Regions from separate parts of the Yersinia canariae genome, predicted to be linked through region 1. Evidence: predicted binding sites of a transcription regulator. Region 1 holds the regulator's gene; each other region holds the start of a gene.

Region 1 (10,925 bases):
TACCGGCTCAAGTGGCGCAGGAACCACGACCACCAGTTTGGCGTTTCGCAAAATTTTCCAGCAATTGAATATTCGCGCGGCACAAATTGAAGGTGACAGTTTCCACCGCTACACTCGCCCGGAAATGGATGCCGCCATCCGTAAAGCGCGGGATCAAGGCCGACATATCAGCTATTTTGGCCCAGAAGCCAATGATTTTGGTCAGTTGGAAGAAAGTGTGTCCCAATACGGTGAGCACGGAACCGGGCGCTCACGTAAGTATTTGCATACCTATGATGAAGCCGTGCCCTATAACCAGATTCCCGGCACATTCACTCCTTGGGAGTCGCTACCCGAGCCGACTGATGTGCTGTTTTATGAAGGCCTGCACGGCGGGGTCGTGACTGAACATCATGATGTCGCGAAACATGTAGATTTGCTGGTTGGCGTAGTCCCCATCGTTAACCTGGAGTGGATTCAGAAATTAGTCCGGGATACCGGCGAGCGCGGCCATTCCCGTGAAGCGGTCATGGATTCCGTGGTGCGCTCCATGGATGACTATATTAACTACATCACCCCCCAGTTCTCGCGCACCCATATTAACTTCCAGCGGGTACCGACCGTCGATACCTCTAACCCATTTGCCGCCAAAGCCATTCCGTCACTGGATGAAAGTTTTGTCGTCATTCATTTCCGGGGTTTGGATCAAATCGATTTTCCCTACTTACTGGCGATGCTACAGGGATCATTTATTTCAAATATCAATACATTGGTAGTCCCAGGCGGGAAGATGGGGCTGGCGATGGAGTTGATTATGGCGCCATTGGTGCAGCAATTGCTGGAAGGGAAAAAAATTGGTTAACACTATCCCAATCCAAAGTCATTGGAGCTGCGGGTAGGCGGCAAGCGAACTCATCCCGATGAGCTTACATAAGTCAGTGATTCGGGTGAGCGAGCACAGCTAACAGCCCCGCAGCTTCAAGGACGAAGGGTTTGCTTAGGCGACTTCGCGGATTTCAAAACTGTGGGTAATGGTCGCCGCTTTGCCCAGCATCAGAGAAACCGAGCAATATTTCTCAGCCGAAAGTTCAACCGCGCGCTCAACAATTTTATCGGTCAAGCCCTTGCCGCTGACAATAAAATGCAAGTTAATTTGCGTAAACAGGCGCGGTGCCTCTTCTCGGCGCTGCGAAGTTAACGTCACTTCGCAATCGCGCACATCGTTACGGCCTTTTTGCAAAATGGAAACAACGTCAATTGCACTACAGCCGCCTGCCGACATTAACAACATTTCCATCGGGCTTGGTGCTTTATCGCCCGCATTCCCATCCATTAAAACTTGATGGCCTGAAGCCGACTCACCCAAAAATGTCAGTCCCTCAACCCACTTTACACGTGCCTGCATAACTCTTGCTCCCGGTTAAATTTTCTGGTTCAGACTACCCTTTCATTTACAAACTGGCAATGTAACCCGATGTTCATCATGCTGAAGCGATACAACACAAGACACTGGCCTCATCCTGTGCTACAAACAGAATCGAAAGTGTTGTTTCTAGAATTAAATAGGGTAGCTTCTCAATACTCAGTGAAGGGTTTCTACCCGGTACGTATCTTGGCTATACCTTTCGGCAGTTGAGCAAATTAATATGCTAAATGAAAGTGTATTTTATAAGCACGCCGTACAGGGAACTCTGAGCCCTGTTAATTAGGCAGCGATAACAACAGAGGATAACAGCGAATGGTTCTCGGCAAGCCACAAACAGACCCGACTCTCGAATGGTTCCTGTCTCATTGCCATATCCACAAATATCCATCGAAAAGTACGCTAATTCACCAAGGTGAAAAGGCCGAAACGCTTTACTACATCGTGAAAGGCTCCGTTGCGGTGCTTATCAAAGATGAAGAAGGTAAAGAGATGATTCTCTCCTATCTAAACCAGGGAGATTTCATCGGCGAGCTTGGATTATTTGAAGAAGGCCAAGAACGTAGTGCCTGGGTTAGAGCAAAAACCGCCTGTGAAGTGGCTGAAATTTCTTACAAAAAATTCCGTCAGTTGATTCAGGTAAATCCAGATATCTTGATGCGCCTGTCTTCACAAATGGCGAATCGCTTACAGATAACATCTGAGAAAGTGGGTAACCTTGCTTTCCTTGATGTCACTGGGCGCATTGCACAAACACTGCTTAATCTGGCAAAACAACCCGATGCCATGACCCACCCAGATGGGATGCAGATAAAGATTACCCGCCAGGAAATTGGTCAAATCGTTGGCTGCTCCCGCGAAACGGTGGGGCGGATACTAAAAATGCTGGAAGATCAAAATCTGATCTCCGCACACGGTAAAACGATTGTCGTTTACGGCACCCGTTAGTTCCCTATAAACCAGTGCCGCTAACCCGGCACTGGTTTTCTTCATCTGTGTGATTAATAAACTCCTGGGGCCTACATGAATTGGCAACGGCTTATTTATCATCCTGAAGTTAACTATGCTCTCCGCCAAACGCTGGTTCTGTGCATACCCGCGGCATTGGGGTTTGCTATTGGCGATTTACGATTGGGGTTGATGTTCTCCCTGATACCCGCTTGCTGTAACATTGCTTCGCTAGATACCCCTCATCAACATTTCTTCCGGCGACTGATTGTCGGCGGGGCTCTCTTTACCTTCAGTAGCTATCTAACTCAACAACTGTTGCTGTGGGATATCCCATTGCCAGTGGTGCTGCTTGGCCTCGCATTAACATTGGGGATAAGTGGTGCCATCAGTCAGCTCAATGGCCGTTTGCTCCCGGCCGCACTGATTGCCGCGATTTTCAGTCTCAGCATGATAGGTCGCGCGCCCATCTGGCAAGCCCCATTGATGTGTGCCGTGGGGACTCTCTGGTACGGCGTATTTACCTGGCTGTGGTTCCGGTTATGTAAGGACCAGCCCATCCGTGAGCCATTGAGCCAGCTTTACCATCTGTTGGCCAATTATTGCGATGCGACATTCCGTTTATTTGGCCAGCGCCGGGAAACGGAAAAGGCAATACCGCAGTTGTTGGATAAACAGCAAGGTATCATGGATGAAATTAATCAACTTTATCAACAATTTAACCTGCTTCCTAACACCACCAAGAAAGAGCAAAAACGGTTACTGACACTATTTCAGATGGCCCTCGATTTGCAAGAACACATCACTGCGGCAATGAATCAGTCAGAAAAAACGCAAGAGCTGATTGAGCAGACACCTATAGAAAAGGTCCTTGAGCGCAATATACAGATTATCTCAACGCAAATGCGCACCATTGCCGATGATATTCTCTACCACCACCGCGCGAAAACCGGCTTTAGCGCCGGTGATGCACTGGTAGAACTGGAAGAGATTGCCCAGCAACATCCTAATAATCCAGTGGCGCAATTTTGCTATTACCATATCAGTCATATTACCCAAATTCTGAGCGACCAGCGCCCGCAGTATGACCGTGATTTGATGTCCAGCCAGATATCCCAACCGTTCTGGCCGGCGCTTGTCGGCTACTTATCTTTTAAATCCAGTGCATTACGTGATGCTGGCCGGATTGGCGTCACCCTGGCTGCTGGCAGTTATATCGGCAACCTGATCCACCTGCCTAAACCTTACTGGATTTTACTCACCATCATGTTGGTGACACAAAACGGCTATAACGCCACGAAGATCCGTATTCATCACCGCGCCCTTGGCACCCTGATAGGGCTGTTACTCGCGGCAGCTTTACTGCACTTTAAAATGCCGGAAGGCACCACGCTGAGCATCATGTTACTCATCACATTGGTAGCCTATCTGGTTCAACGCAAAAACTATGGCTTGTCAGTCATTTTTAGAACTATCACTACGGTGTATATCTTGCAGCTATTGACCGGAGAAGGGGCGGACTTTTTGATCCCGCGGTTGCTGGATACGTTAATCGGCTGCGCATTGGCCTTTGCCAGTGCACTCTGGTTATGGCCTCAGTGGCAAAGCGGTTTACTGCGTAAAAATGCGCATCAGGCGCTAGAGAGTTATCAGAGTATCCTGCGTATCCTACTGAAACCTAAGCCAGATGTTGGGGAACTGTCCTATGAGCGCATTCAGGTGAACAAAGCCAGCAATGCTGTTCTTAACTCACTGAATCAGGCCATGCAGGAGCCGGGATTCAACTCCAAATATTTATCAGACATGCGCCTATGGGCCACACATAGCGAACTTATTGTCGGGCATATCAACGAGATGACTATCCTGACCCGGGCCTATCCACTGGGAGAATCGCCCGCAGATGCAGATAAACGCCACGTCCGGTTAACCGTTAAATTGGCGGAAGATTATTTACAGCTATGTGAAATGGCGATACAGCAATGCCAGCAACGGCTGGAGTCGGATAGCAGTGAGGGGAATAACGATTTTGTGCAAATGCCGGATATCGATCCCGACACCCAAATCTCTGAATTGGAACGCAATTTACGCCGCATCTTGTCGCATCTTAGCGTAATGCATACCGTTTCATCCCTAGCATGGCAACAACAGCCGCACCACGGTATTTGGCGCAGCCATAGATTGCAGAGTAAGGCGTAAAATGGAGAGGTTAAGCCCTCTCCATGAGGCCACTTAGCCTTTTACCAGGTTGGCGATGGCTTGTTCCAAACGCGCCATACCTAGCTGAATATCTTCTTGCTCAATCACCAGTGAAGGTGCCAACCGCAGTACGTCTGGCCCCGCATTGAGAATCATCAAACCCTGCGCTGCCGCCTCGGTCAGGAACTCCCGCGCACGACCATGATATTGCGGTGTTAATTCTGCCCCAATCAACAACCCCATGCCGCGAATATCACTAAACACATGATACTTGCTGTTAATTTCTTGCAGAGCCTGCACAAACACGCCGTGACGCTGTTCAATACCATCAAGTACCTCAGGGGTGTTAATCACATCCAATGCGGCTTCTGCTACCGCACAGGCCAGAGGATTGCCACCATAAGTGGTACCGTGTGTTCCGACGGCCATCACTGATGCAATTTCTTCTGTTGTCAGCATCGCACTGACAGGGAACCCGCCGCCCAATGCTTTAGCCGTAGTGAGGATATCTGGCGTGACACCATAATGCATATAGGTAAACAGCTTACCGCTGCGCCCCATGCCGCTTTGAACTTCATCAAACACCAACAGCGCTTTATGTTGGGAGCAGAGCGCACGCACCCCTTGCAGAAACTCTGGCGTCGCAGAGGTAATGCCCCCTTCCCCTTGGATCGGCTCCAGCACGACTGCGCAAGTGTGGTCATCCATTACTGCTTTTACCGCTGCCAAATCATTAAAAGGCACATGGATAATATCAGCGGGTTTCGGACCAAAACCATCGGAGTATTTTGGCTGCCCCCCGACTGATACAGTAAATAGGGTGCGGCCATGGAATGCATTGTGGAAGGCAATGATTTTAGTTTTATAAGGACTATGGCGTTCAATAGCGTAATGGCGGGCTAACTTAAATGCGGCCTCATTTGCTTCGCCGCCAGAGTTGGCGAAAAACACCCGGTCAGCAAAGGTCGCGGCAATCAGTTTTTGCGCTAAACGTAGCGCTGGCTCATTGGTGAATACATTACTGGTATGCCATAGCATTTCACCTTGCTGATGCAATGCCGCCACCAATGCCGGATGGCAATGCCCCAGTGCTGTGACTGCAATTCCACCTGCAAAATCAATGTATTCCGTGCCTTGCTGATCCCACACCCGGCTACCTTTCCCTTTTACCGGGATAAACTGCGCTGGTGCATAAACAGGCAAAATAACCTGATCGAATGTACTGCGATTCACTGCTAATTTATCTGCCATTACGCTGCCCACCCTGATAAACCATTAAACTACCCATTACTGATATGTGAAAATATAATCACAAAATATGCATAAAAAATCACAATCAGGCAAATGAAAAATTATTTAATTGACGACATACAAATCAACTAATTAATTTCTAAGGAAATTATCTAATAATTGATGACCTTGCTCACTGAGGATACTCTCCGGATGGAACTGCACGCCTTCCAGCGGCAAACTACGATGGCGGATACCCATAATCTCATCCATTACACCGCCCTGCTCCGTCCACGCAGTCAGCTCAAAACAATCAGGCAGTGAGTCGGCGGCAATGACTAAAGAGTGATAACGCGTCACGGTCAGCGGTTGATTAAGCCCACGAAAAACCCCCTCACCAGTATGGCGAATAGCGGTTGTTTTGCCGTGCATCACTTGCCGCGCCCGCACAATCCGCGCGCCAAAAGCCTGCCCTAGCGCCTGATGACCAAGACAGACGCCCAAGATTGGCAACTGACCGGCGAAGTGGCGAATAGCGGCCAAAGAGATCCCGGCCTCATTCGGTGTGCAGGGGCCGGGAGAAATGACCAAATGAGACGGTGATAATTTTTCAATATCAGTCAGTTGCACTTCATCATTACGTTTAACCACCACCTCCGCGCCCAGTTCACAAAAATACTGGTAAAGGTTGTAGGTAAATGAATCGTAATTATCGATCAATAACAGCATTTCATATCCAAAACATCGAGTTAACGCTTGCGCCCACCGGTAATAGACCCCAGAACACCGCGCAAAATTTGTCGGCCCAGATCGCGCGCCATACTTTTGGCGGCAGTTTGCACCATACCATCACGTTTACCACCACGCGGGCCGGTAGAACCAAACAGCAAATCATTCAGCCCATCCATCAGACCACCGCCGTGACCATTCGGCTGCTCAGGTGCTTTCGCCCCGCCAGACGCCGCGTCCCCCAAGGTGGATGAGCCATCAGCAGACAATTTCTCATAGGCCGATTCTCGGTCCACCATCTCTTCGTAGCGGCCATACAATGGCGAATGATTGATGGCGTGATTGCGTGCAGCGACATCCAGCGCCCCCATTTTGGATTGCGGAGCAATCACCATGGCGCGCTCAACAATATTGGGCCGCCCTTTCTCATCAAGAAAAGAAATAAGTGCTTCGCCCACGCCCAGTTCGGTAATCACCTGTTCGGCACTGAATGCCGGGTTCGCCCGCATAGTTTGCGCGGCGGATTTAACCGCTTTTTGATCGCGAGGGGTAAAAGCGCGTAATGCATGTTGCACCCGATTCCCCAATTGGCCGAGGATCTTATCCGGAATATCTAGCGGGTTTTGTGTCACAAAATAGATACCCACCCCTTTTGAACGAATCAGGCGCACAACTTGTTCAACTTTATCCACCAGCGCCGTCGGAGCATCGGTAAACAATAAATGGGCTTCATCAAAGAAAAAGACCAATTTAGGTTTATCCACATCCCCCACTTCCGGTAATTGCTCGAAAAGCTCGGCCAATAACCACAGCAGGAAAATGGCATAGAGTTTAGGTTGATTAATCAGTCGGTCAGCAGCCAGCAGGTTGATAACACCTTGCCCATTGCTGCCAGTTCGCATCAAATCGTGAATATCCAGCATTGGCTCACCAAAGAATTGATTAGCTCCCTGCTCTTCTAAGGTCAATAAACCGCGCTGGATGGCACCAATCGAGGCTGGAGTGATATTGCCGTATTGCGTGCGGAACTGTTTGGCATTATCGCCGACGAATTGCACGATAGCGCGTAAATCTTTCATGTCCAGCAGCAGCAAATTGTTGTCGTCCGCAATTTTAAAGACTAATTGCAGCACACCACTTTGCACGTCATTGAGATCAAGCAAGCGCCCCAGCAGCAGTGGGCCAAGATCAGAAATGGTTGCTCGGATTGGGTGACCTTTTTCAGCAAAAATATCCCAAGGGACAATCGGGCATGCTTGGGGTTGCCAGTCAGTTACCCCTATCGCCGCCAACCTTGCTTGCAGCTTTTCCGATTCGACACCTTCAGCACCAATACCGGATAAATCGCCTTTTACATCGGCCAGAAATACCGGAACACCAATGCGGGAGAATTGCTCGGCCATTTTTTGTAATGTGACCGTTTTTCCGGTCCCGGTCGCGCCTGTAATCAGCCCATGGCGGTTTGCCAATGCCGATAAAATCACTAAATCCTGTGCCGGCTGCGCTTTCGCGATAAGCAATGCTTCACTCATGAACCTTTACCCCACACTGAGACAGATAATTGATTATATGCAACCTGTTGATTAATTTCTGGCAGAAATGGGATTTTAGGCGGGTTAATCAGCCTTCCGGGAAGAAGGCTGATGGCGAGATGATTAAGGTAGAACTTTTGCTGACAGAATTGTAATCGGTTTAACCGGCACATTCTGATACGGGCCAACGTTTTCTGTCTGAACCTGGGAGATTTTTTCTACCACATCCATACCCTTAACCACTTTGCCGAACACAGCATAGCCAAAGTCACGCTGGCCATGATCGAGGAAAGCATTGTCTGCTACGTTGAGGAAAAATTGGCTGGTGGCGCTGTCTTTATCTGCGGTGCGGGCCATAGAGATGGTGCCACGCAGGTTACGCAAGCCGTTATCCGCTTCATTCTTGATCGGTGTTTTAGCCGTTTTCTGTTTAAAATCGGCAGTAAAACCCCCGCCCTGAATCATAAAACCGGGGATAACGCGGTGGAAGATGGTGTTGTTGTAATAGCCGTTGTTGACATAATCAACGAAATTCTGTGTTGAAACCGGTGCCTTCTGGCTATTGAGTTCTAACTCAATATTCCCAGCCGACGTTGTTAACAACACATGAGGTTCACCGGCAGCTAAAGCCGCGGGCGTGACGGCGCTTAGGGAGCAAAGTGCGATGAAAGTCACTAAAGTACGTTTGAACATTAACGGTTCCTTTCTGTAGGATGCGAACAACGGAAAAGCGCTTTGATTCTAGAGAGCTGACCCGCGCAATGCCACCCATTTACGGTTATTTACGTAACAGAATGCGCATTTTCGCTGAAAACTCGCCGCAGCGGCAGAGAAACAGCGCAATAGAGATTAATTAGCCAAACTAAACCATCTACCAGATCTCAGGCAACAGTGAAATTCTGCAACCGGGATCACGTCTTGCCTATTTTCTTGACCCCAAACTGCCATTCTTGTGAGCACTATCCCATTTTGTTTTTGGTTAATCGTTAGTCTTCTCACTCAAATGAGAGCGCTCTCATTTCTAATTTACCCATTTGGAGGCCAAAGATGAAAACCTTTAAAATTGCCATTATTGGTGGCGGCAGTAGCTATACCCCTGAGCTAGTTGACGGATTAATTCAGCGTATTGACCAGTTACCCGTCACTGAACTGGCGCTGGCTGATGTCGAGTTAGGCCGTCAAAAAGTGGAGATTATTGCCGCGCTGACCCGCAGAATGCTGGACCGCCATGGGCTGGAACACGTGAAAGTTAGTGTTCACTTCTCACTGGACACCGCTATCGAGGGTGCCAATTTTGTTCTAACACAATTCCGTGTCGGCCAACTGCCAGCCCGGGCGGCGGACGAGCGCTTGGGTCTGAAATATAACTTGCTCGGGCAGGAAACGACTGGCGTTGGTGGTTTTGCTAAAGCGCTACGCACCATTCCCGTGATGCTGGATATTGCGGCTAAAGTTGAGAAACTGGCACCGGATGCTTGGATAATTAACTTTACCAACCCAGCCGGTATCGTCACTGAGGCCGTTACCCGTTATAGCAAAGCGAAAATTATTGGCCTGTGTAATGTTCCAATCAGCATGCACCATATGATTGCGAAATTATTGGATGCGCCATATGAAGATATCCAGCTGCGCTTTGCGGGTCTAAATCATATGGTTTGGGTGCATGAGGTTCTCCAGCAAGGTAAAAATGTTACCGCAGATGTGCTGAACATGTTGTGTGACGGTGCTTCACTGACCATGAACAACATTAAAGAAGCACCATGGCCGCCAGAATTCCTGCGAGCAATGGGTGCAATTCCTTGCCCATATCATCGCTATTTCTACCAGACACAAGATATGCTGGCAGAAGAAATGGCCGCCGCGGCTGAACGTGGCACCCGCGCAGAGCAAGTCATGCAGGTAGAAAAAGAGCTGTTTGATCTGTACGCTGACCCCCATCTGGATAGCAAACCGGAGCAACTCAGTTTCCGGGGCGGATCATTTTATTCTGAAGTAGCACTGGAACTTATTCGTGCAATTCATAATAATTTAGGTACGCAACTAGTTGTGAATACAACCAACCGCGGCGCGATTCGCGGTTTGTCTGATGGCTCAGTGGTAGAAACCAACTGTATTGTTGATGCGCAAGGCGCTCACCCACTCACTTTTGGTCCTTTGCCGGTTTCAATGCATGGGCTAACCCAGCAGGTCAAAGCTTACGAGCGCCTGACTATTGAAGCTGCCGTGCATGGTGACCGGCGCAGTGCCTTATTGGCATTAGTAACTAACCCATTGATTGGGAACGCCAGTATCGCCCAGCCACTGCTGGAAGATGTTCTACAGGTAAATAAACTTTACTTGCCGCAGTTCGCAGATTTGTAATATTCATTTATTTTATACTCACGGTAATTGGAGTTGCAGCTCCCCTCTGCAGCTTCAAGTACTCAGGGGATTGGAGCAGATAATGGTCACACTGGAAGACGTCGCGGTATTAGCCGGGGTTTCCCGCGCTACGGTATCCCGCGTGGTCAACGGTGATACCAATGTCAAAGCACAAACTCGCGAAAAAGTAGAGCAAGCGGTAGCGGTATTGGGCTATACCCCAAATCCTGCTGCGCGGGCACTGGCCTCCAGCCAAAGCAATACACTGGGGCTAGTGACCACCTCTTATCGCGGGGGCTTTTTTGGTGCATTGATGGATTTCATACAAACTGAAGCTGAATCTCAAGGTAAACAGCTTTTAGTCACTCAGGGCCGAGATAATGCAGATAAAGAATGGCAGGCAATTCAGCGCCTGTATAATTTACGCTGTGACGGCCTAATCCTGCATGTCCGTTTTCTCAGTGATGAAAGGCTGCATCAGTTGGCGGCGGCAGGCCGCTCATTCGTGCTATTGGATAGACTGGTTC
Region 2 (10,925 bases), 2.1 Mb from region 1:
GACAATCTATTGTTCATCATGATTGCGGGGGTGGCTTTAGTGTATTTAATGATGTTGCTCCGCAAACCCGATCAGCAAAAAACGCCTTACGCGGCGATATAATTGCCAAAAAAATGCCGCCAGCGGGTTACTTTGCATGGCGGCATGATTAAACATCAGTGTGTCAATTGACGGCTATCAGTAGATCACTTTGTGACCATAGCTTTCCAGAATACCTTTCACGCGGTCCATAATCTCCGCGGTAGGGGGCTTGACCCCATCCAGTTTGTATTCTTCACCCATGGCAATCCATTTGTGCTTACCAAGTTCATGGTAAGGCAGCAATTCGATTTTCTCGATATTGGTCATGTTCTGGGTAAACTCACCCAGCATATGGGCTGATTTATCATCATCTGACCAGCCCGGCACGACCACATAACGAATCCAGGTTTTTTGATTGCGTTTTGCCAGATAGCGAGCAAATTCCAGTGTTCGGTGATTGGATACGCCGACCAGATTCTGATGCACGCTGTCATCCATCTGCTTTAAATCCAGCATCACTAAATCTGTGGCATCCAGTAATTCATCAATGACGGGATCATAACGGCGCACAAAACCGTTGGTATCCAGACAAGTGTGAATACCTTCTTCGTGACAGGCGCGGAACCAATCACGGACAAACTCAGCCTGTAAGATGGCTTCGCCACCGGAGGCAGTGACACCACCACCAGAAGCATTCATAAAGTGGCGATAGGTAACGGCTTCTTTAACTAATTCTTCAACGGTAACTTCTTTGCCGCCGTGCGTGTCCCAAGTATCACGGTTATGGCAATACAGGCAGCGCATTAAGCAACCTTGAAAGAATACAATAAATCTAATCCCTGGGCCGTCAACGGTGCCACAGGATTCGAATGAGTGAATGCGGCCAAGTACGGACATTGCAGGTTACTCCAATACTGGATAAATAAAGGCCCCACTAAGGTGGAGCCTTTTAGTCTAATCTATTTTAGTTATACCTGTAAGGTATAGAACTTATATTGACTGAGTGAATGTACGTGTAATGACATCCTGCTGCTGTTCTTTGGTCAGCGAGTTGAAACGAACGGCGTAGCCTGATACACGAATAGTCAATTGCGGATATTTTTCCGGATTTTCCATCGCATCTAACAGCATTTCGCGGTTCATTACGTTCACGTTCAGGTGTTGACCACCTTCAATGGACGCCTCGTGATGGAAGTAACCATCCATCAGACCTGCCAAGTTAGCTTTACGAACTTCGTCGTCTTTACCCAGTGCGTTTGGCACGATAGAGAAGGTGTAAGAAATACCATCTTTCGCGTATGCAAACGGCAGTTTAGCAACAGAAGTCAGAGAGGCAACAGCACCTTTCTGGTCACGGCCGTGCATTGGGTTAGCACCTGGACCGAATGGAGCACCAGCGCGGCGGCCATCTGGAGTGTTACCCGTTTTCTTACCATAAACCACGTTAGAGGTAATGGTCAGCACAGACTGAGTTGCCACTGCACCACGGTAAGTACGCAGCTTCTGAATTTTCTTCATGAAGCGCTCAACCAGGTCACAAGCGATGTCATCAACGCGTGAGTCGTTGTTACCAAACTGTGGATATTCGCCTTCGATATTGAAGTCGATAGCCAGGCCATCAGCATCACGAATGGTGCTTACTTTGGCATATTTGATAGCAGACAGGGAGTCAGCAGCAACAGACAGACCTGCGATACCACACGCCATAGTACGGTAAACATCACGGTCATGCAGTGCCATCAGCGCAGCTTCATAGCTGTACTTGTCATGCATGTAGTGAATGATGTTCAGCGAGGTAACGTATTGTTTAGCCAGCCAATCCATAAAGTGATCCATGCGGTTCATGACTTTGTCATAGTCCAGCACTTCATCCATCATTGGCGCTTCTTTCGGGCCAACCTGGATCTTCATTTTTTCATCAACGCCGCCGTTAATTGCATACAACATGGTTTTCGCCAGGTTGGCACGCGCGCCGAAGAACTGCATTTGTTTACCGACAATCATCGGGCTAACACAACATGCGATGGCATAGTCATCGTTGTTGAAGTCAGGACGCATCAGGTCATCGTTTTCATACTGTACAGATGAAGTATCGATAGACACTTTAGCTGCATATTTTTTGAAGTTCAGTGGCAGTTTTTCAGACCACAGAATGGTCATGTTCGGCTCTGGAGACGGCCCCATGGTGTACAGGGTGTTCAAGAAGCGGAAGCTGGTTTTGGTCACCAGAGTACGGCCATCAACGCCCATACCTGCCAGAGACTCAGTTGCCCAGATTGGGTCACCAGAGAACAGCTCATCATACTCAGGGGTACGCAAGAAGCGAACCATACGCAGTTTCATCACCAAATGGTCAATCAGTTCCTGCGCTTCGATTTCAGTCAGTTTGCCTTCTTTCATGTCACGTTCGATGTAAACGTCAAGGAAAGTAGAAACACGACCGAAGGACATTGCAGCGCCGTTCTGAGATTTAACCGCAGCCAAATAGCCGAAGTAAGTCCACTGTACTGCTTCTTTAGCGTTAGTCGCTGGACCAGAGATATCACAACCATATTTGGCTGCCATTTCTTTGATTTGACCCAGAGCACGATGCTGTTCAGCAATTTCTTCGCGCAACTGGATAGTCATTTCCAGGTCTTTACCGTTTTCCAGGTCATCTTGTAAAGAGTTGAACTGAGCCAGTTTGTCTTTCATCAGGAAGTCGATACCGTAAACGGCTACACGACGATAGTCACCGATGATACGGCCACGGCCATACGCATCTGGCAAACCAGTCAGTACACCAGATTTACGGCAGTTCAGGATGTCTTTGGTATAAACGTCAAATACACCTTGGTTGTGCGTTTTGCGGTAATCGGTGAAGACTTTTTTCAGTTGTGGGTCAAGTTCGCGACCGTAAACTTTGCAAGAGCCTTCAACCATTTTGATGCCGCCGAATGGAATCAGGGCACGTTTCAATGGTTTTTCAGTCTGCAAACCAACGATGGTTTCCAGATCTTTGTTGATATAGCCAGCATCATGAGAGGTGATGGTCGCTGCTACGTCGGTATCGAAATCAACTGGCGCATGGGTGCGGTTTTCCAGTTTGATACCTTCCATAACTTGCGCCCACAGCTTGTCGGTCGCTTCGGTAGGGCCGGCAAGGAAGGACTCATCGCCTTCATAAGGAGTGTAGTTTTTCTGGATGAAGTCACGAACGTTGACTTCGTTCTGCCAATCACCTTGGGTAAAACCTTGCCATGCTTTGGCCAATTTTTCATTAAGTTCGGTCATAATGCATCTACCTTTTAATGTGAATTTCTTCGAAAACCGTGAGCGGCCACACTTAGTGTTGCTGGTCACCGCGCAGATAAATTACCCAGTAAGTCAAACCTACCAATAATCCGCCACCAATGATGTTGCCGATAGTGACTGGGATCAGGTTATCAATAATAAAGTTACTTACGGTTAAGTTAGCAAATTGCTCTGGTGCTGCTCCTATGGATTGCCAAAACTCAGGCGACGCGAAGTTTTTAATCACAATACCCATAGGAATCATAAACATATTCGCGATGCTATGCTCAAAACCGCTGGCAACAAACATTCCCACCGGTAAAATCATCGCAAACATCTTGTCCATTATGGTACGGCCGGAGTAACTCATCCAAACCGCCAGGCAAACCATTAAGTTAGCCAAAATACCCAAACATACTGCTTCTACAAAAGTATGGTGCAATTTGTGATCGGCAGTTTGTAAAACATTCAAACCCCATTGACCATTTGCAACAGTATGTTGGCCAGCGAACCAAATAAGGCACACGAAAAATAGCGCACCGAACAGATTCCCAATATAGACATTAACCCAGTTGCATCCCAGTTGGCGCCAGGTAATACGGCCACTGGCTTTGGCGACAGTTGTTAGTACGGTAGAAGTGAAAAGATCACCACCACATACCACCACTAACATTAGCCCCAGGGAGAAACAAATACCACCCACCAACTTGGCAAAACCGAAAGGCACGCCTGCGGTTCCGGTAGTCGCTGTAATATAAAAAACAAACGCAATTGAAATAAACACACCGGCAGTAATCGCTAAATAAAAAGTTTTTAGCGGATGCTTGGTGGCTTTATAGACACCGGCATCTTCGGCTACTTTAGCCATTGCCGCAGGTAATAATGCATCGAAGGGGTTGTCAGCTTTCACACTAACTCTCTCTTAAGGGTTAATAAAGCACAACGAGATACTAGCAAAGCAGTATAGCGTGAAAATTGATATGGATCATATTGCGCGAGTTTAGTTGGCGCTAAAACACTACAAAATGTGTGCTTAATGAGGTTAATTCATTGATTATTAAAGTGAAAAAATATTTTAATATTTACAAATAATTTTGATTGCGTTGTTTTAAAGCCGTTGAGAACGTTAATTAAAAACAGTGTTTGTAGCTATTTTTATTATTCTTCGTCATTAAAAATTAACTATTTATTCACCTTTATGTTTGTTTTATCTGATTGGCAAATAATGTTTGTTTAAAGGTGCTGTTTTTTACCCTAAGCGGCGTCAGAAAATAACGTTTTTTTATGACAAAAACAATTGCTAGCTTGAGCTATTTGTATTTTTATTCGTCAGAATAAATGCAGAAATTAATAGGCGAGAAATCTTGAGATAAAAAAAGCGGCATTTGCCGCTTTTCTTGCTTGATGACTGCCCGACAAACAAATAGCGGAGATCTGTCGGGCAATGTGATTACTTACTTTTTATCCCAATAACGGCGTTTCGCCGCCTGCAATTTAGCATAAGCACCCAGCAGAGCCTGATGTGCCGGGAGGGCTTTGAGATCTTCATCAACACTGAATAAGCTGTTAAAGCGCTCCTCACCAGCAATGGCCGCAGATGCAGCCTCTAGCGCTTCCTGACCATACATTTTCACAAAAGCACCATAATACTGGGCTGCATCGCGGTCTGGCTCTTGGGTCAGCAACAGCAGTGTTTGCAGGCAACGGTAATAATTAGCCTGTTTTGCGCTGAAGACTGAAGAGTTGAAGTCTTGCGTCCATTCCACCCAAATCAGTGCTTGTTCCAAATCGCCGCCCGCTAAGGCCAGCATGGATTTCAACTCGCCAACCCGCAGTGTGTACCAGCCATTATCTTTACCGGAGGCAATGCCCAGTAGCTCACGGACGCGGGCAAAATCATCCAACCCTTCATCATCCAAGGCCTGAATGAGTTCCAGATACTGTTCTGGCTGCCAATCACTGTCTGGCAGAGCCAGCAAGGTATCACGCAGGTGTACGCCCATAGTGTTGTTTGCCATCAGCAGATCTTCGGCAGGGTAGATATCAGACATCCCCGGCACCAAAATTCGGCAAGCATAAACATCCAGATGCTCATAATCGGCAATGTACACTTCGGCGTCTTCCTGCTTGAAGATGGCCATTAACGTGGCGAACTCTTCTTCTGTGGTGCCTTTAAAGCTCCAATCTACGAATGGATAGTCGGCGTCTTCTTTAAACATATCCCAGCTGATTAAGCCGCTTGAATCAATAAAGTGTGTTTCCAGATTGGTATGCTCAGCGACTTCTTCATCATCAAAGGTTGGTGCGGTGAATACATCCAAGTCTTTGAGGCTGCGGCCTTGCAGCAGCTCAGTTACGGTACGCTCAAGGGCAACACCGAAGTCTGGGTGTGCGCCAAATGAAGCAAAACAAGTCCCATTTGATGGGTTAAACAGCACCACACAAATGACCGGATATTTGCCACCCAAAGAGGCATCGTAAGAGAGGATTGGGAAACCTTCCTCTTCCAGTTTGGCAATCGCCTCCACCACACCCGGATAGCGATTTAACACCTCGGCTGGGATTTCCGGCAAGCTAATAGATTCGGCGATAATGCGGTTTTTCACTGAGCGTTCAAACACTTCGGACAATGCCTGCACGCGGGCTTCATTAGCCGTATTCCCCGCAGACATGCCATTAGAAACATACAGATTGCCGATAATATTCATTGGAATATAGACGGTTTCTAAATCTGATTGGCGGGTGAATGGCAGAGAGCAAATGCCGCGCGCAGCATTCCCTGACTGCAAATCCACCAGATCACTGGCGACCAGTTCATTTTCCGGATCGTAAAACGCCAGCAGGCGCTCATCCAAAATACCTTCCGGCAACAAATCATCTTCTGGAATTGGGAACCATTTCTCATTCGGGTAGTGAACGAAATCACCTTCAGTAATGGCTTTGCCCAAGTAGAAATCGGCGAAGAAATAGTTAGTGGATAAGCGCTCGAAGTATTCACCCAAGGCCGATGCCAGTGCTGCTTTTTTGCTGGCACCTTTGCCATTGGTAAAGCACAGCGGGCAATCGCGGTCGCGGATATGTACCGACCAAACGTGAGGAACTGGGTTCAGCCAGGAGGCTTCTTCAATATTAAAACCGAGGTCACTCAGTTTTTGCTGAAAGCGGGAGATGGAGTCTTCCAGCGCGGCGTCTTTGCCGGGAATAAAGGTTTGGGTCATTGTCTTCACTTTTTGGCGGTACTAAAAACGCGCAATCATACGGGGTTTTAGTTAATAGCTCCATGTATTCCTAAAGCACAGCAAATGTCACAGTTTTGATGTGGATATTCCGGATAATTCACTAGCTTATAAATAATGGAGTCATAATATGAAATCTATAAAGCTAACTGTCTTAGCCGGAATCTTAGCAGGGATCAGCGGTTCGGCCTTTGCTCTGCCTAATATTACCCTATTGGCAACCGGGGGAACTATCGCCGGTGGCGGCGATTCAGCCACTAAATCTAACTATACTGCGGGCAAACTGGGGGTTGATGCTCTGGTCAACGCCGTGCCGGAAATGAAAAAACTCGCCAATATTCAAGGTGAGCAAGTTGTGAATATTGGTTCTCAGGATATGAATGACGAGGTCTGGCTGAAGTTGGCCAAAAAAATTAATGCTGATTGTGCCAAAACTGATGGATTCGTCATTACCCATGGGACTGACACATTGGAGGAAACTGCCTATTTTCTCGACTTAACCGTCAATTGTGATAAACCCGTGGTGATGGTGGGGGCAATGCGCCCGGCTACAGCGCTGGGCGCTGACGGCCCGCTGAATCTCTACAACGCCGTGGTGGTCGCCAGTGACCCTAACTCCGCTAAACGCGGCGTGCTGGTAGCAATGAATGACACGGTGTTAACCGGGCGTGATGTGATGAAAACCAACACCACCTCGGTGCAAACTTTCCAGTCACCCAATACCGGCCCACTAGGCTATATCTATGATGGCAAAGTGAATTATCTGCACCAGCCCGCGCCACGGCAGCCCGCGTTTGATATCAGTAAACTGAATGAGTTACCGAAAGTCGGCATTATTTATAACTATGCGAATGCCTCTGACCTACCGGCTAAAGCATTGATTACTGACGGCTATAAAGGGATTGTCAGCGCCGGTGTGGGCAATGGTAACCTTTATCATTCGGTGTTCGATACATTGGCAACGGCGGCACATAATGGCGTGGCCGTGGTGCGGTCATCCCGCGTACCCACCGGCTCTACCACCGAAGATGCTGAAGTTGATGATACCAAATATGGGTTTGTTGCTTCTGGCTCACTCAATCCACAAAAAGCACGGGTATTGCTGCAATTAGCATTAACCCAAACACAAAAACCACAAGAAATTCAAAAATTATTCCATCAGTATTGATATAGCCAATCTTTGACGGAGGCTTCGGCCTCCGTATCTATTTATTACCTGCAATCTGAAATAAAAACGCTAATCCCTTCAACCCGCTACCTTTAATGGCAGTGCGGTGATGGTTTTCTACCTTTTTAGACAGCAGGATAACAATAAATGAAAGCTTTTGATTTCAATCGGATGACACTTGATAAGTTTCCTATCGAATTTTTAGCAGAGGTGGGTATCCGGTGTTTTTTCACCTTTGTATTGGTCTTTTTATTTCTGAAACTGAGTGGCACGCCGAGGTGTGCGGCAAATGTCGCTATTTGAAGTCGTTATCATTCTGACTCTCGGTTCAGCCGCCGGTGATGTCACTTTTTATGAAGATGTGCCGATTCTGCCCGTGGTAATGGTATTCATCAGCATTATGCTCTTGTATCGCCTATCCACTTTCCTAATGTCCCGCAGTGAAAAAATCCAGCAATGGATGGAAGGGGAACCACTCATCATTATTAGTGATGGGATATTCGTTTGGGAAACCATGCAGAAGGAAAACATTACCCACGACGAGTTTTTTATGGAGCTGCGCCAACAAGGTGTGGAGCATCTTGGTCAAGTGCGACTGGCTATTTTAGAGGTTAATGGTGCTATCAGTGTCTTTTTCTTCAGCGAAGAAAAGGTGAAACCAGGGCTGCCGGTGCTCCCCAAATGCTGTATTAAACCATTAATTGACATAGAAAAAGCAGGCGAATATGCCTGTAGCCAATGCAGTTTGATTATGACTTTTTCCGATGACTCCCGTGCCACTTGCCAACGTTGTGGTCATCACCACTGGGTGGCAGCTTTGTATCATCAACGGACAAAATGAGTTATTTATCATGCAACAAAGCCCTATTTGAGCTGCTTTTGGTGAATAATTTCAAATTAATGACAAGATAACGGACAGCCTGCGGTGAAAGAGGTTGAGAGTTTCTCTCTTGCTAGCGAATAACCGTTGCAGCAGGCGGACTCGGATGATAAAACCGAGTGATGGGTTATCTCGATGGCAATCTCAGTAGAGTGTGGTGAGGGGAAATGACACAGGTTTATAATTTTAGCGCTGGTCCAGCAATGCTACCGGTTGAAGTTTTACGTCGTGCGGAACAGGAATTACGTAACTGGCATGGTCTGGGAACGTCGGTCATGGAAATCAGCCACCGCAGTAAAGAATTTATGCAGGTCGCTGAAGAGGCAGAAAAAGATCTGCGCGACCTGATGCAGATCCCAGCCAATTATAAAGTGTTATTTTGCCATGGTGGTGCGCGAGCCCAGTTTGCGGCAGTACCACTGAACTTGCTCGGCGATAGTCGCAGTGCTGATTACATTGATGGTGGCTATTGGGCGCACAGCGCGGTCAAAGAAGCCCAGAAGTATTGCACGCCGAATGTGATTGATGTGACGACACACGATAACGGCGTAACAGGTATCACGCCGATGAAGCAATGGAAGCTAAGTGATAATGCCGCTTATGTGCACTATTGCCCGAATGAAACCATTGACGGCCTTGCTATCAATGAAGAACCTGATTTTGGTAGCAAAATTGTGGTTGCCGATTACTCCTCATCGATTCTTTCCCGCCCGATTGATGTCAGCCGTTATGGTGTCATTTATGCCGGTGCGCAGAAAAATATCGGCCCGGCTGGTCTGACCGTGGTTATCGTGCGCGAAGATTTGCTTGGTAAAGCGCGCACTGAGCTGCCCTCCATCCTTGATTATAAGGTTCTGGCAGAAAACGACTCGATGTTCAACACGCCGCCGACTTTCGCCTGGTATCTGTCCGGCCTGGTATTTAAATGGCTGAAAGAACAGGGCGGTCTGGGCGAAATGGAAAAACGTAATCAGGCGAAAGCTGAGTTGCTGTATGGCGCGATTGACCATACTGACTTCTATCGCAATCAGGTCGCGGCTGCCAACCGCTCTTGGATGAATGTGCCATTCCAAATGATAGATCCTTCGCTGGACAAGCTGTTCTTGAGCGAAGCAGAAGCCCAGGGGCTACAAGCCCTAAAAGGTCATCGTGTTGCCGGCGGGATGCGCGCTTCTATCTATAATGCTATGCCAATTGAAGGTGTTAAAGCATTAACCGATTTTATGGCTGACTTTGAACGCCGCCATGGCTAATGGCCCTGAGCAGATATCACCCGGCTCTGATTTATTTATCACCATGATTTGAGTCATATTTATTTAGTAATAACAATAGCCCCGTCCTGTGCGGGGCTGTTGCTCATAAAAGACTGGAGAGTGCTTTTCCCATGCTGGAATCCCTGACTTTACATCCCATTGCCCTGATTAATGGCACCGTTAATTTACCCGGCTCTAAAAGTGTTTCTAACCGTGCACTTCTTCTGGCAGCGCTGGCCGAGGGGACGACCCAGCTGAATAACTTGTTAGACAGTGATGACATCCGCCATATGCTCAATGCACTACAGGCATTGGGAGTGAAATTTCGTCTTTCTGCTGACCGTACCCGCTGTGAAGTTGATGGTGTGGGTGGAAAACTGGTCGCAGAGCACCCCTTAGAACTGTTCTTAGGAAATGCCGGAACCGCGATGCGCCCATTGGCGGCGGCATTGTGTCTGGGCAACAATGACATCGTATTAACCGGTGAACCGCGTATGAAAGAGCGCCCAATTGGTCATTTGGTTGATGCATTACGTCAAGGGGGAGCTCAGATTGATTATCTGGAGCAAGAAAACTACCCACCATTGCGCTTGCGTGGTGGTTTGCGCGGAGGCAAATTGACGGTGGACGGCAGTGTTTCCAGCCAATTCCTGACGGCACTATTGATGACCGCGCCCTTAGCTGAGCAAGATACTGATATTCAGATTCAAGGGGAGTTGGTGTCCAAACCTTATATCGACATTACTCTGCATCTAATGAAAACTTTTGGTGTGGATGTTGAGCATGAAAACTATCAGGTTTTCCACATTAAAGGCGGGCAGACCTACCACTCACCCGGCACATATCTGGTTGAGGGCGATGCATCATCGGCATCTTATTTTCTCGCCGCCGCTGCTATTAAAGGCGGAACAGTGCGCGTGACCGGCATTGGTAAAAAAAGTGTACAGGGCGATACCAAGTTTGCTGATGTGCTGGAAAAAATGGGCGCAAAAGTCAGTTGGGGTGATGATTATATCGAGTGCAGCCGGGGGGAATTACACGGTATCGATATGGACATGAACCATATTCCAGATGCTGCGATGACGATTGCCACC
Region 3 (10,925 bases), 1.3 Mb from region 1:
TAATCGCGTTCACCTTGCATAACTTACCAACACCATGACGGAGTTCCGGATGAAAAAAATTGTTTCCCCATTACTGGCCCTGGGCCTACTGACGGCACTGCCAGTCTTCGCTGCGGACACCGCCACACTCGCCCCTATCCCTGATGCAATCGCCAAACATCAAGGGCAGATAAAAATTGCCGTCATCCGTAATTTGGGTTCTGACGACAACACAACACAGTTCCTGTCCGGTGTATTGAAAGAAGGTAAAAAACTCGGCTTCAAAGTTGATACTTTCTTGAGTAACGGGGATGACGCACGTTTTCAGGACTTTGTTAACCAGGCTATTAGCCAAAAATATGATGGGATTATTCTTTCCCAGGGCCGTGATCCTTATTCAACTGAGCTGGTTAAGCGGATTGCCGCCAGCGGTATTGCTGTATCTGTCTTTGATACGGCCATTCAGGGTGATATCCCCGGGCTAACCATCACCCAGCAGGATGATGCCTCTCTCACCAATGAGTCTTTCGGTCAGTTGGTGAAAGACTTCAACGGCAAAGCAAATATTATCAAACTCTGGGTTGCCGGTTTCCCGCCAATGGAACGTCGTCAGGCGGCTTATCAGGCTTTGTTGAAACAGAATCCGGGTATTACAGAACTGGAATCTATCGGTGCCGTTTCATCTGATGTTCAAGGTGATACCGCGAACAAAGTAGGTGCAGTTTTGGCGAAGTACCCGAAAGGTAAAATCGATGCAATTTGGGGAACTTGGGATGCTTTTACACAAGGTGCTTATAAAGCCTTGCAGGAAAATGGCCGTACCGAGATCAAACTGTACAGCATTGATATCTCAAATCAGGATTTGCAACTGATGCGCGAAGCTAATAGCCCATGGAAAGTCAGCGTTGCTGTCGATCCTAAGCTGATTGGCGCGGTTAACTTGCGTCTGGTGGCCAAGAAAATTGCGGGCGAAGAGACCCCTACAAGTTATGAGTTCCGCGCAGCTTCTATCCCGCAAGCGCTGCTGGCGAGCCAACCTGGCCCGGTTAACGTCGCGGGCTTGAGTAAAATCATTCCTGGCTGGGGACAATCAGATGATTTCAACTCACCTTGGTTTGCTACCCTTGCGGCTAAAAACGGTCAGTAATGAGCAATTAAAGGCCAATATGACCAATCGATTTGGAGTGCAATAAATGGCAGCGCAAGGATACTTGCCGACACCGGAATACAGCCGCAATATGCGGCTGATTGGTCATAGCGACCAAGGCGGTAAACCCGATGGCGTACAAGTGATGGTGCATCGGGGTTACGCCTATGTCGGCCATATGGTGTCGCAGGGCGTATCAATTATTGATGTACGAGATGCAAAAAACCCACGTCCGGCCGGTTTTATCGCCGCCCCACCCAATACATGGAATGTCCACTTACAGGCCCATGATGACCTGCTACTGGTCATTAATGCACGAGATCTCTTCGCTGATGTCAGTTTTGCCGAAGAGAAAGTGTATTACACCCGCTCGGTCGCCCAAACGATCAGTACCCGGCAGGAAGGTCGCAGTTGGAGTGCCGGTTTACGTATTTTTGATATTTCGACGCCGGATAAGCCGCGTGAAATAAGCTTCTTGTCACTTGATGGCATTGGTATCCACCGTATCTGGTATGTCGGCGGGCGCTGGGCCTATGTTTCTGCGCTATTGGATGGCTACAGTGATTATATCTTCCTGACTATTGACTTAGCTGACCCGCAAAAACCACAGGTTGCTGGGCGTTATGCTTTACCCGGCATGCATACCGCGGCGGGTGAACAAGCAAGCTGGCCCGAAGGTAAGCGCTATGCGCTGCATCATGCCATTGTCAGCGGCGACACTGCATATGGCAGTTGGCGTGATGGCGGCTTGACACTATTGGATGTCAGCGACCGCTCGGAACCCAAGCTGATCAGTCATCGCAACTGGAGCCCCCCTTTTGGCGGCGGGACTCATACCGCGCTGCCCCTACCTGACCGCGACTTATTGGTGGTGCTGGACGAAGCCGTGCTGGACAATCAAGAGGACGGTGAGAAGCATATTTGGGTTTTCGACATTCGCGAACCGAGCAATCCCGTCAGTATCTCAACCTTCCCGGTGCCCAATGAAAGAGATTATGTGAAAAAAGGCGCTCATTTTGGCCCACATAATCTGCATGAAAATCGGCCTGGCAGTTTTATCAGCTCAACGCTGATTTTTGCGACCTACCAAAATGCCGGAGTTCGTGCTTATGATATCAGCAACCCCTATCAGCCGAAGGAGACGGGGGCGTTAGTACCTGCCGCACCGGAAAAAATGATGGATAAGCGGCCAGGTCGCCCGCAAATCATTCAGTCATGCGATGTGTTTGTTGATGCTCAAGGGATTATTTACAGCACCGACTATAACGGCGGGTTATCTATCATCGAGTATTTAGGTTAATTGTCCCGTTGTCCCTGGAACTGCGGGGATAAGTTGCACCACTAATAGCCTTGGGTATGTCTATCAATAGCAGGTCGATTTAGGTCGATCTGCTATCTGCGAAAAATTTTCTTCCTCCCCCCTCTCTTTAGTTACTGCAATAGTCTACTGTAATTGGCTGAGCCCGCTGTCTTAATGCTGTTCGAGTCATTATTTTGATTGAAAAAACCGCATAGAAACAGTTCATTATCCAAAAAAATATAAATAAGAAAATGCCATGAAAGGATTTCCATCGCGCGTGACCAACCTGCTGATTGCTTCGCTGGTCTTGACTATTGGGCGAGCCGTAACCCTCCCCTTTATTACTATCTATCTGGCAGAACACTTTCAGTTAGCACCTGATAAGGTTGGGCTGGTGTTGGGAGCGAGTTTGACTCTGGGTATTTTTACCAGCCTATACGGGGGGTATCTGGTGGACAAATTCAATAAAAAGCAGTTGATTCTGCTGGCAATTTCCTTGTTTTCGGCGACCTTTTTTTCCTTGCCGTGGGTTCAGCATCCGGCATGGATTATCCTGATTTTGGCTTTGCTACATTCGGCGTATTCCGTCTACAGCATCGCCATTAAAGCCTGTTTTGCTGACTGGTTACCGGTCAATGAGCGCATCAAAGCTTTTTCAGCCAATTATACTTTGGTCAATGTTGGCTGGGCAGTCGGGCCGGGATTGGGCGTTTTAGTCGTCAGCATGGGGCCGCAAGTACCTTTTATTATTTCTGGCATACTGGCGTTGTTGGTCGCCATCACGTTGAAATTCAGAATAGACAGCACTGATATGTCAGTCGCTGAACATACGCAGACTGAATCCGTGCCCGATTTTCGTCAAACATTCCGGATTTTACGCAATGACAAGCGGCTGATTTATTTCACTATTGGGAGCATGCTCAGCGCCATTGTCTTTGGCCAATTCTCCGGTTACCTATCCCAATATCTGATAACTGTTTCTGATGCTAAATTTGCCTATCAAGTCATTGGCGCGGTGATGACGGTCAATGCGGCTATTGTTATTACCTTGCAATACCTATTAAGCCGCCGGATGAATCAGCAGAACTTAATGCGCTGGCTGATGCTGGGTACCCTGTTCTTTATTATTGGTTTGTTCGGGTTTATGGTGGCTCAACAATCAATCCCCTTGTGGATGTTGGCGATGGCCATTTTCTCATTGGGCGAGATTATTGTTATCCCGGTCGAATACTTGTTTATCGATTTTATTGCTCCGGCGAATCTCAAAGGCAGTTATTATGGAGTCCAGAATCTTGGCCAATTAGGCGGTGCAGCTAACCCGGTTCTCTGTGGTTTCTTGCTGGCCTATAGCGCGCCACAAATGATGTTCTATATGCTGATAATCGCGGCAATTTTGGGACTGGCCTTTTTCCATCGCGGCTACCAGTTGGCAAAAACACAGGAAGATCAACCGGCTAAGCCCGTGCAATGTGAAAAATGAGAAGGATATTATTTATTCATAGTGTGATGACTAGCACAGTGCCAAAGTTAATTGTATGATGAATACACTCCGTTACTCAGGACTCTTTTTATGCGCAATGTGACTTCACTTTGCTGGCAGTATCTGCGAGCGTTCGCCATTATCTATCTGTGTTTATGGGCAGGTAAGGCGTTGGCCTTGCTGCTGCCCATCACTATTCCTGGCAGCATTATCGGCATGTTGATTCTGTTTGCCCTGCTTGCCTCGCAAATTTTACCCTCAACATGGGTAAAACCCGGTTGCCACCTGCTTATCCGCTATATGGCACTGCTGTTCGTGCCGATAGGTGTCGGTGTAATGCAATATTATGACCAACTGACCAAACAATTCGGCCCGATCGTGGTTTCGTGTTTTGTCAGCACCCTGATAGTGATGCTGGTTGTGGGGTACAGCTCGCATTATGTCCACCGCGAACGCAAAGTGATTGGTTCTCCGACCCACACGGAGGAAGACGAATGATCAGCAACTTATGGTGGTCACTGCCACTGACTCTTATTGTCTTCTTTGGCGCGCGCCGTTTGGCCCGCTGGCTGAAAATGCCGCTGCTGAACCCATTGCTGATATCAATGGTTGTTATTATTCCATTGCTGTTAGTGACCCATATGCCCTATGCCAACTATTTTGCGGGCAGCAAAATTCTGAATGACTTGTTGCAGCCGGCAGTGGTGGCACTGGCCTTCCCGCTGTATGAACAATTACATCAAATTCGTGCCCGCTGGAAATCAATCATTAGTATCTGTTTTATCGGCAGTATTACTGCCATGGTCAGCGGCACTGCGGTTGCCTTATGGATGGGAGCAACGCCTGAGATTGCCGCGTCAGTCTTGCCCAAATCCGTCACGACGCCGATCGCCATGGCCGTGGCCGAATCCATTCATGGTTTGCCCGCCATCAGTGCGGTATGTGTTATTTTTGTTGGTATTTTGGGGGCCGTGTTTGGCCACAGCTTGCTAAATCTATTAAAAATCACCACCAAAGCCTCACGTGGCCTGGCGATGGGGACGGCTTCGCACGCCCTCGGTACCGCCCGTTGTGCTGAGATGGATTTTCAAGAAGGCGCATTCAGCTCACTTGCATTGGTTATTTGTGGGATTATCACCTCACTGCTGGCTCCCTTCTTGTTTCCGGTACTGCTGCATTTATTTGGTTAATTTTCAAACGGCTGGAGTGTTAACTGCGGGGCCAACGCAAGCACGGTGCAAAATCAATTTGCCCTTCGCTTGCCGCTCTCCTGCCCCTTGAAATCTATTGGGTACTGTGAGGGTTAATTCATAAATTTGAGATACATCTCTCATTTGAGATTTTACTTGCATGAATTTCATATATAACGAGATCTGCATCACACCAAGAAGCCTCCAAGCTGCCTAAAATAGTTTCCCGTAACTACTGGAGAGAACCCTATGCAAGCACGTTTTCATGACGTTTGGGCTGAACTGCCCGCCTCACTGCAATCCGCACTTGAACCTATCTTGAGCGCAAACGATTTCGCCGCAATGCTGACAGCAGAACAAGTGAAAACGGTGAAAAGTATCAGTGGGTTAGATGATGATGCGCTGGCATTTGCGTTACTACCGCTAGCTGCCGCTTGCGCATTAACACCTATCTCCCATTTTATGGTTGGCGCTATCGCTCGGGGCATCAGCGGCAATCTCTATTTCGGTGCCAATATGGAGTTCAGCAGCGCACCGCTACAACAAACCATTCATGCCGAACAGTGTGCTGTAACTCATGCCTGGTTACGTGGTGAAGCCCGTTTGGTCTCTATTACTGTCAATTACACCCCGTGCGGCCATTGCCGCCAGTTTATGAATGAACTGAACAGTGGAACAGACTTGCATATCCACCTACCGGGCCGCCCGGCGTCAACACTCGGGCAATATTTACCTGACTCTTTCGGCCCGAAAGACTTGGATATCAATACCTTGCTGATGGATCCTGTCGATCACGGCTATAAAGTCACTGACACTGATTCACTGACTCAGGCGGCACTTGACGGTGCCAATCACAGCCATGCACCTTATAGCCTTTCCCACAGCGGTGTGGCGGTGGAAACCACCGATGGCAACATTTATGCCGGCCGTTATGCGGAAAATGCGGCGTTTAACCCAAGCTTGCCCCCCCTGCAAGCTGCATTAATTCTGACCAACTTGTCAGGCAAAGACTGTAGCGCTATCCGCCGCGCAGTGCTGGTTGAAGGCAGCCGACCTATGTTGACTCAGTGGGATGCCACCCAAGCAACATTGGCAACCCTTGGCTGTACTGATGTAAAACGCGTGACATTCTAATCAGATAACAGCAAATCGGGGTTAGCTGACTAACCCCGGTTACAGCTTTGCGCCGCACTTTCACTCATTGGCTCACGCAACCAACTATGATTACTTTTGCCGTTCCGGAGGGTAATGCAGTAAAAGTTTCGTTTGGCCAATGAATCAAGCTGACAGTCAATCAATCTGCTGGCGGTAATTGAGCTGTAAAATCTGCAACTTAATTCGCACTTTTGCTGATAACTGACATATTTAACTAACAAAAGCTGTACATATTTTTCTTATCTTTTAGGATCGGAGCAACAATAACTGTCCAGACCCAAAGTCAGTGGAGTTACAGATAGGTAGCCAGCGAAGGCTTTCCGATGAGCTTACTCAAGTCAATCATTCGGATAAGCGCCCGCAGCGCCCCCTGCGACGTCAAGGACGAAGGGTATAATAACGTTTAAGAGTAAAATTCATGGAACTGGAATACGAAAGTAAACGTCCCCTGTACATCCCTTACGCTGGCCCCATCCTATTAGAATTCCCTTTGTTGAATAAAGGTAGCGCTTTCACCAATGCTGAGCGCAGCCACTTCAATTTACACGGTTTATTACCGGAAGCGGTTGAAACTATCGAAGAGCAGGCTGAGCGAGCTTACCGCCAGTATCAAGATTTCAAAAGCGATGATGATAAACATATTTATCTGCGTAATATTCAAGATACCAATGAGACTCTGTTTTACCGCCTGCTGGAAGCCCATCTCAGTGAGATGATGCCTATTATTTATACCCCGACCGTCGGCGAGGCTTGCGAACACTTCTCCGATATCTATCGTCGCGCGCGCGGGCTATTTATCTCTTATCCGAATCGCGAACACATCGACGACATGCTGCAAAACGCCACCAAGCAGAATGTCAAGGTTATCGTGGTCACTGATGGCGAACGAATTCTTGGCCTTGGCGACCAGGGCATCGGCGGTATGGGCATTCCGATTGGTAAACTGTCCCTGTATACCGCGTGTGGTGGTATCAGCCCGGCTTATACATTGCCCGTGGTATTAGATGTGGGCACCAACAACCCGCAGCGTCTGAATGACCCCCTGTATATGGGTTGGCGTCATCCACGTATTTCTGGTGATGAATATTATGCATTTGTTGATGAATTCATTCAGGCAGTGAAACGTCGCTGGCCAAATGTGTTGTTGCAGTTTGAAGATTTTGCTCAGAACAATGCGACCCCACTGCTCAATCGCTACCGTGATGAACTGTGCTGCTTCAATGATGATATTCAAGGTACTGCGGCGGTCACGCTGGGCAGTCTGATTGCCGCCAGTCATGCCGCAGGTAGCCAGTTGCGCGACCAAACGGTCACTTTCCTCGGCGCCGGCTCAGCGGGTTGCGGCATTGCTGAACAAATCATTGCACAGATGATTTCAGAAGGGCTGAGTGAAGAACAAGCCCGAGCGCGCGTGTTTATGGTCGACCGCTTCGGTTTATTGACGGATAAACTGCCTAATCTGTTGGATTTCCAAAGTAAGTTGGTGCAAAAAAGTGACACATTGCAGGGCTGGAATCTGGCCAGTGACGCAATCTCATTGCAAGATGTGGTCCGCAACGCCAAACCTACAGTCCTGATTGGAGTTTCTGGTCAGCCGGGGCTGTTTACCGAAGAATTAATCCGCGAGATGCACAAACACTGTGCGCGCCCAATAGTCATGCCACTGTCTAACCCGACATCTCGGGTGGAAGCACGGCCAGAAGATATCATTAACTGGACGGATGGTGCCGCGCTAGTCGCGACAGGTAGCCCTTTCCCTCCCGTCAGTTATAAAGAGAAACTGTATCCAATTGCGCAGTGCAATAACTCTTATATCTTCCCCGGCATCGGCTTGGGTGTACTGGCATCCGGAGCCAAACGCGTTACCGACGGCATGCTAATGGCTGCCAGCCGTGCATTAGCGGGCTGTTCACCGCTAGCGCATAATGGTGAAGGCGCATTATTGCCCAATATCGACGATATTCAGGCGGTATCAAAGACCATTGCGATGCAAGTGGGTAAAGCTGCACAGCTGCAAGGGGTTGCTATTGTGACCTCGGAAGAGGCTTTAGCAAAAGCCATTGAACACAACTATTGGCAACCGCAATACCGCAGCTATAAACGCACATCGTTCTAAATATTATCGGCCCGTACTTCGGTGTGGGCCGAATAATGATGTCCCCTGCCACTGCAACCCCAAAATCATTGGAATGACAGGAAGGCGGCCAGAGAGATAATCCCAATGAGCTGACCCCGGTCAGTGATTTGGGTTATTGAGCGCAGCCAACACACCTGTAGCTTGAAAGATATAAAAGGGTATCCCCAATGGATTTCAAGTGACAGGAAGGCGGCCAGGGAGATAATCCCAATGAGCTGACCCCGGTCAGTGATTTGGGTTATTGAGCGCAGCCAACACACCTGTAGCTTGAAAGATGATGGGGATAGGTATTGCGCTACATGGGCGGGTACAGTAGCCTTGCAATATCACCAGTGAATTGAATGCATCAAAGGCCAGAGAATGTGGAAACGCCTGATTATTAGCTTAATTATCATCGCAGGGTTGCTGATGGTGACAGCTATTGCGCTCGATCGCTGGATCAGCTGGAAAACAGCTCCTTTTATCTACGATGAGCTACAAGACTTGCCCCACCGGCAGGTTGGCGTCGTGTTGGGCACAGCCAAATATTATCGTACTGGCGGGATTAATCAGTTTTATCAATATCGTATTCAAGGGGCATTAAACGCTTATAACAGTGGCAAAGTCAGCTACTTACTGCTCAGTGGTGACAATGCGTTGCACAGTTATAACGAGCCGATGACCATGCGCCGTGATTTGATTGCGGCAGGTGTCGCCCCTTCTGATATCGTGCTGGATTATGCCGGTTTTCGCACACTAGATTCTATTGTGCGTACTCGTAAAGTATTTGATACCAATGATTTTATTATCATTACCCAGCGCTTCCATTGTGAACGCGCATTGTTTATCGCCATGAATATGGGGATTCAAGCGCAGTGTTTCGCGGTGCCGTCACCCAAGGATATGCTCAATGTTCGAGTACGTGAGATCTTTGCTCGCCTTGGGGCGCTGTCTGATCTCTATATTCTGAAACGCGAGCCCCGCTTCCTTGGGCCACTAATCCCTATTCCGGCGGTGCACGTCATACCGGATGACGCGCAAGGCTATCCGGCAGTGTCGCCAGAGCAATTAGTTGAACTGGAACACCGACTGACGGAAGAAAAACAGAAAAATGCAATACCATCCAACTGATTTTAAATGGATTTTTCTTTCGCTTTGACGTTAGGCGCAATCAGGAATATTGCCAACAAACTGCCTGGGTAGACTGTGAGCCGCAGTAATAATTCACTTTCAACAATATGTAACCAACTAGCCCCTTTGCCCTAAAAACGCCCCAACATCACTTTCAACCTCTCCCATCTCTTGCAATAACTGCAATGTTTCCAATGCCTCATCCTCATCCAACCGGCTCATGGCAAACCCCACATGCACCAAAACCCAATGGCCGATTAGTGCAGAACTTGCCTGCGCATCCGCAGCCACCAGCATAATATTCACCGAACGGCGCACACCACAAACATCCACCCAGGCCGTACCCGGTTGAGTCTCATCCAACGCGACAATTTGCCCCGGAATTCCTATGCACATAATCTGGCTCCCGCTGTATCAGAGCATAAAAAAAGTAAATTCATTCTACCTCCAGCCGCTTAATCATCACGCCGTCATCAGCCGCGCCAATGTGTAAGTGGCTCCCGGCACACAATGGGCAACGCGTTACTTTACTGCTGAGTAAATTAACGTGTTGCTGACAGTCATGGCACCATACTTGTGATGGTTGCTGGCTAAGGTGCAAAACACAGCCTTCGGCCAAGGTGCCCCGGCACACCAATTCAAAACAGAACTCCAACGCCTGCGGCTCGATACAAGAAAATGCGCCGGTTTCCAGCCATACCCCAGTAATTCTCCGTGCACCATGCAGCCGCGCCTGCTGTTCCATCATGCCAATCGCATTTTGGCACAAAGTTATCTCGTGCATGACCGTTCTCCCTATTTGAGCTTTTCTTGCAAAAACAATGCAAGGACGATGCCAGTAATTCAGGACTTGCCACCGGCTCGACACTCATCCTAATAAATTGATAAATAAGGTTATTATTCGCCACCACTGCGCGATAAATTCATGAGATGGATAATCACTGTCGAAGTGTCATCGGTAAGCAGTTGTTTCGTCACTAATGTCGACACTTAACCATGGCAATCACACTGTTTTTACTGCCTTTTAAATCCCTGCCTTTTATCTGATATCCCCCAAATGCGCAGCAGACGGGCTTTCACGACTCTTTTGCATCAGCAGCTAACGTACTGGCACAGAATATGCTTTGGTGCTGGGAAATGATTTTTATCAGCCTGACTGTCACCAGATTTTTGTCCCGGAGGGTATGGCTATGAACCGCTTTGTGATTGCGGAGCCGAGGCTTTGTATTGGATGTAATACCTGCATGGCTGCTTGCAGCCAGGTACATAAAGCCGAGGGTTTACAAGAGCATCCCAGATTGACCGTTATGCGCAATGCCACAGTGACGGCACCGATTCTCTGTCGTCACTGTGAGGATGCGTGGTGCGCGCGGGTTTGCCCGGTCAATGCCATCACCCTGACCAATAACGCCGTCGAATTAAATGAA

What was found. Region 1 encodes CRP, which controls carbon source genes, mostly activating them, when cyclic AMP is high. Its sites were predicted from a motif close to ATGTGANNNNNNTCACAT; they were not measured.
Region 2: focA (formate transporter FocA) is a predicted target of CRP. The motif match lies at 4,268-4,285, and genes of this name have one in related genera.
Region 3: cdd (cytidine deaminase) is a predicted target of CRP. The motif match lies at 5,273-5,290, and genes of this name have one in related genera.

What each region holds. Positions count from the first base shown of each region.
Region 1 covers NZ_CP043727.1:4,391,759-4,402,683, forward strand. Annotated here, with positions in the region: gene F0T03_RS20210 (phosphoribulokinase) at 1-841, shown strand, start outside; gene F0T03_RS20215 (OsmC family protein) at 977-1,384, opposite strand; gene crp (cAMP-activated global transcriptional regulator CRP) at 1,718-2,350, shown strand; gene F0T03_RS20225 (YccS/YhfK family putative transporter) at 2,426-4,546, shown strand; gene argD (bifunctional acetylornithine/succinyldiaminopimelate transaminase) at 4,580-5,797, opposite strand; gene F0T03_RS20235 (aminodeoxychorismate synthase component II) at 5,930-6,505, opposite strand; gene F0T03_RS20240 (helicase HerA-like domain-containing protein) at 6,526-8,037, opposite strand; gene ppiA (peptidylprolyl isomerase A) at 8,161-8,730, opposite strand; gene F0T03_RS20250 (6-phospho-beta-glucosidase) at 9,085-10,398, shown strand; gene F0T03_RS20255 (LacI family DNA-binding transcriptional regulator) at 10,481-10,925, shown strand, end outside.
Region 2 covers NZ_CP043727.1:1,802,484-1,813,408, forward strand. Annotated here, with positions in the region: gene F0T03_RS08365 (MFS transporter) at 1-102, shown strand, start outside; gene pflA (pyruvate formate lyase 1-activating protein) at 178-918, opposite strand; gene pflB (formate C-acetyltransferase) at 1,012-3,294, opposite strand; gene focA (formate transporter FocA) at 3,347-4,204, opposite strand; gene ycaO (30S ribosomal protein S12 methylthiotransferase accessory factor YcaO) at 4,749-6,512, opposite strand; gene ansB (L-asparaginase 2) at 6,661-7,698, shown strand; partial or broken gene F0T03_RS08395 (YetF domain-containing protein) at 7,846-8,539, shown strand; gene serC (3-phosphoserine/phosphohydroxythreonine transaminase) at 8,746-9,831, shown strand; gene aroA (3-phosphoshikimate 1-carboxyvinyltransferase) at 9,963-10,925, shown strand, end outside.
Region 3 covers NZ_CP043727.1:3,056,010-3,066,934, forward strand. Annotated here, with positions in the region: gene F0T03_RS14100 (sugar ABC transporter substrate-binding protein) at 50-1,126, shown strand; gene F0T03_RS14105 (LVIVD repeat-containing protein) at 1,173-2,426, shown strand; gene F0T03_RS14110 (MFS transporter) at 2,683-3,906, shown strand; gene F0T03_RS14115 (CidA/LrgA family protein) at 3,997-4,404, shown strand; gene F0T03_RS14120 (CidB/LrgB family autolysis modulator) at 4,401-5,096, shown strand; gene cdd (cytidine deaminase) at 5,346-6,230, shown strand; gene F0T03_RS14130 (NAD-dependent malic enzyme) at 6,670-8,367, shown strand; gene sanA (outer membrane permeability protein SanA) at 8,749-9,498, shown strand; gene F0T03_RS14140 (HypC/HybG/HupF family hydrogenase formation chaperone) at 9,616-9,894, opposite strand; gene hypA (hydrogenase maturation nickel metallochaperone HypA) at 9,935-10,282, opposite strand; gene F0T03_RS14150 (4Fe-4S dicluster domain-containing protein) at 10,689-10,925, shown strand, end outside.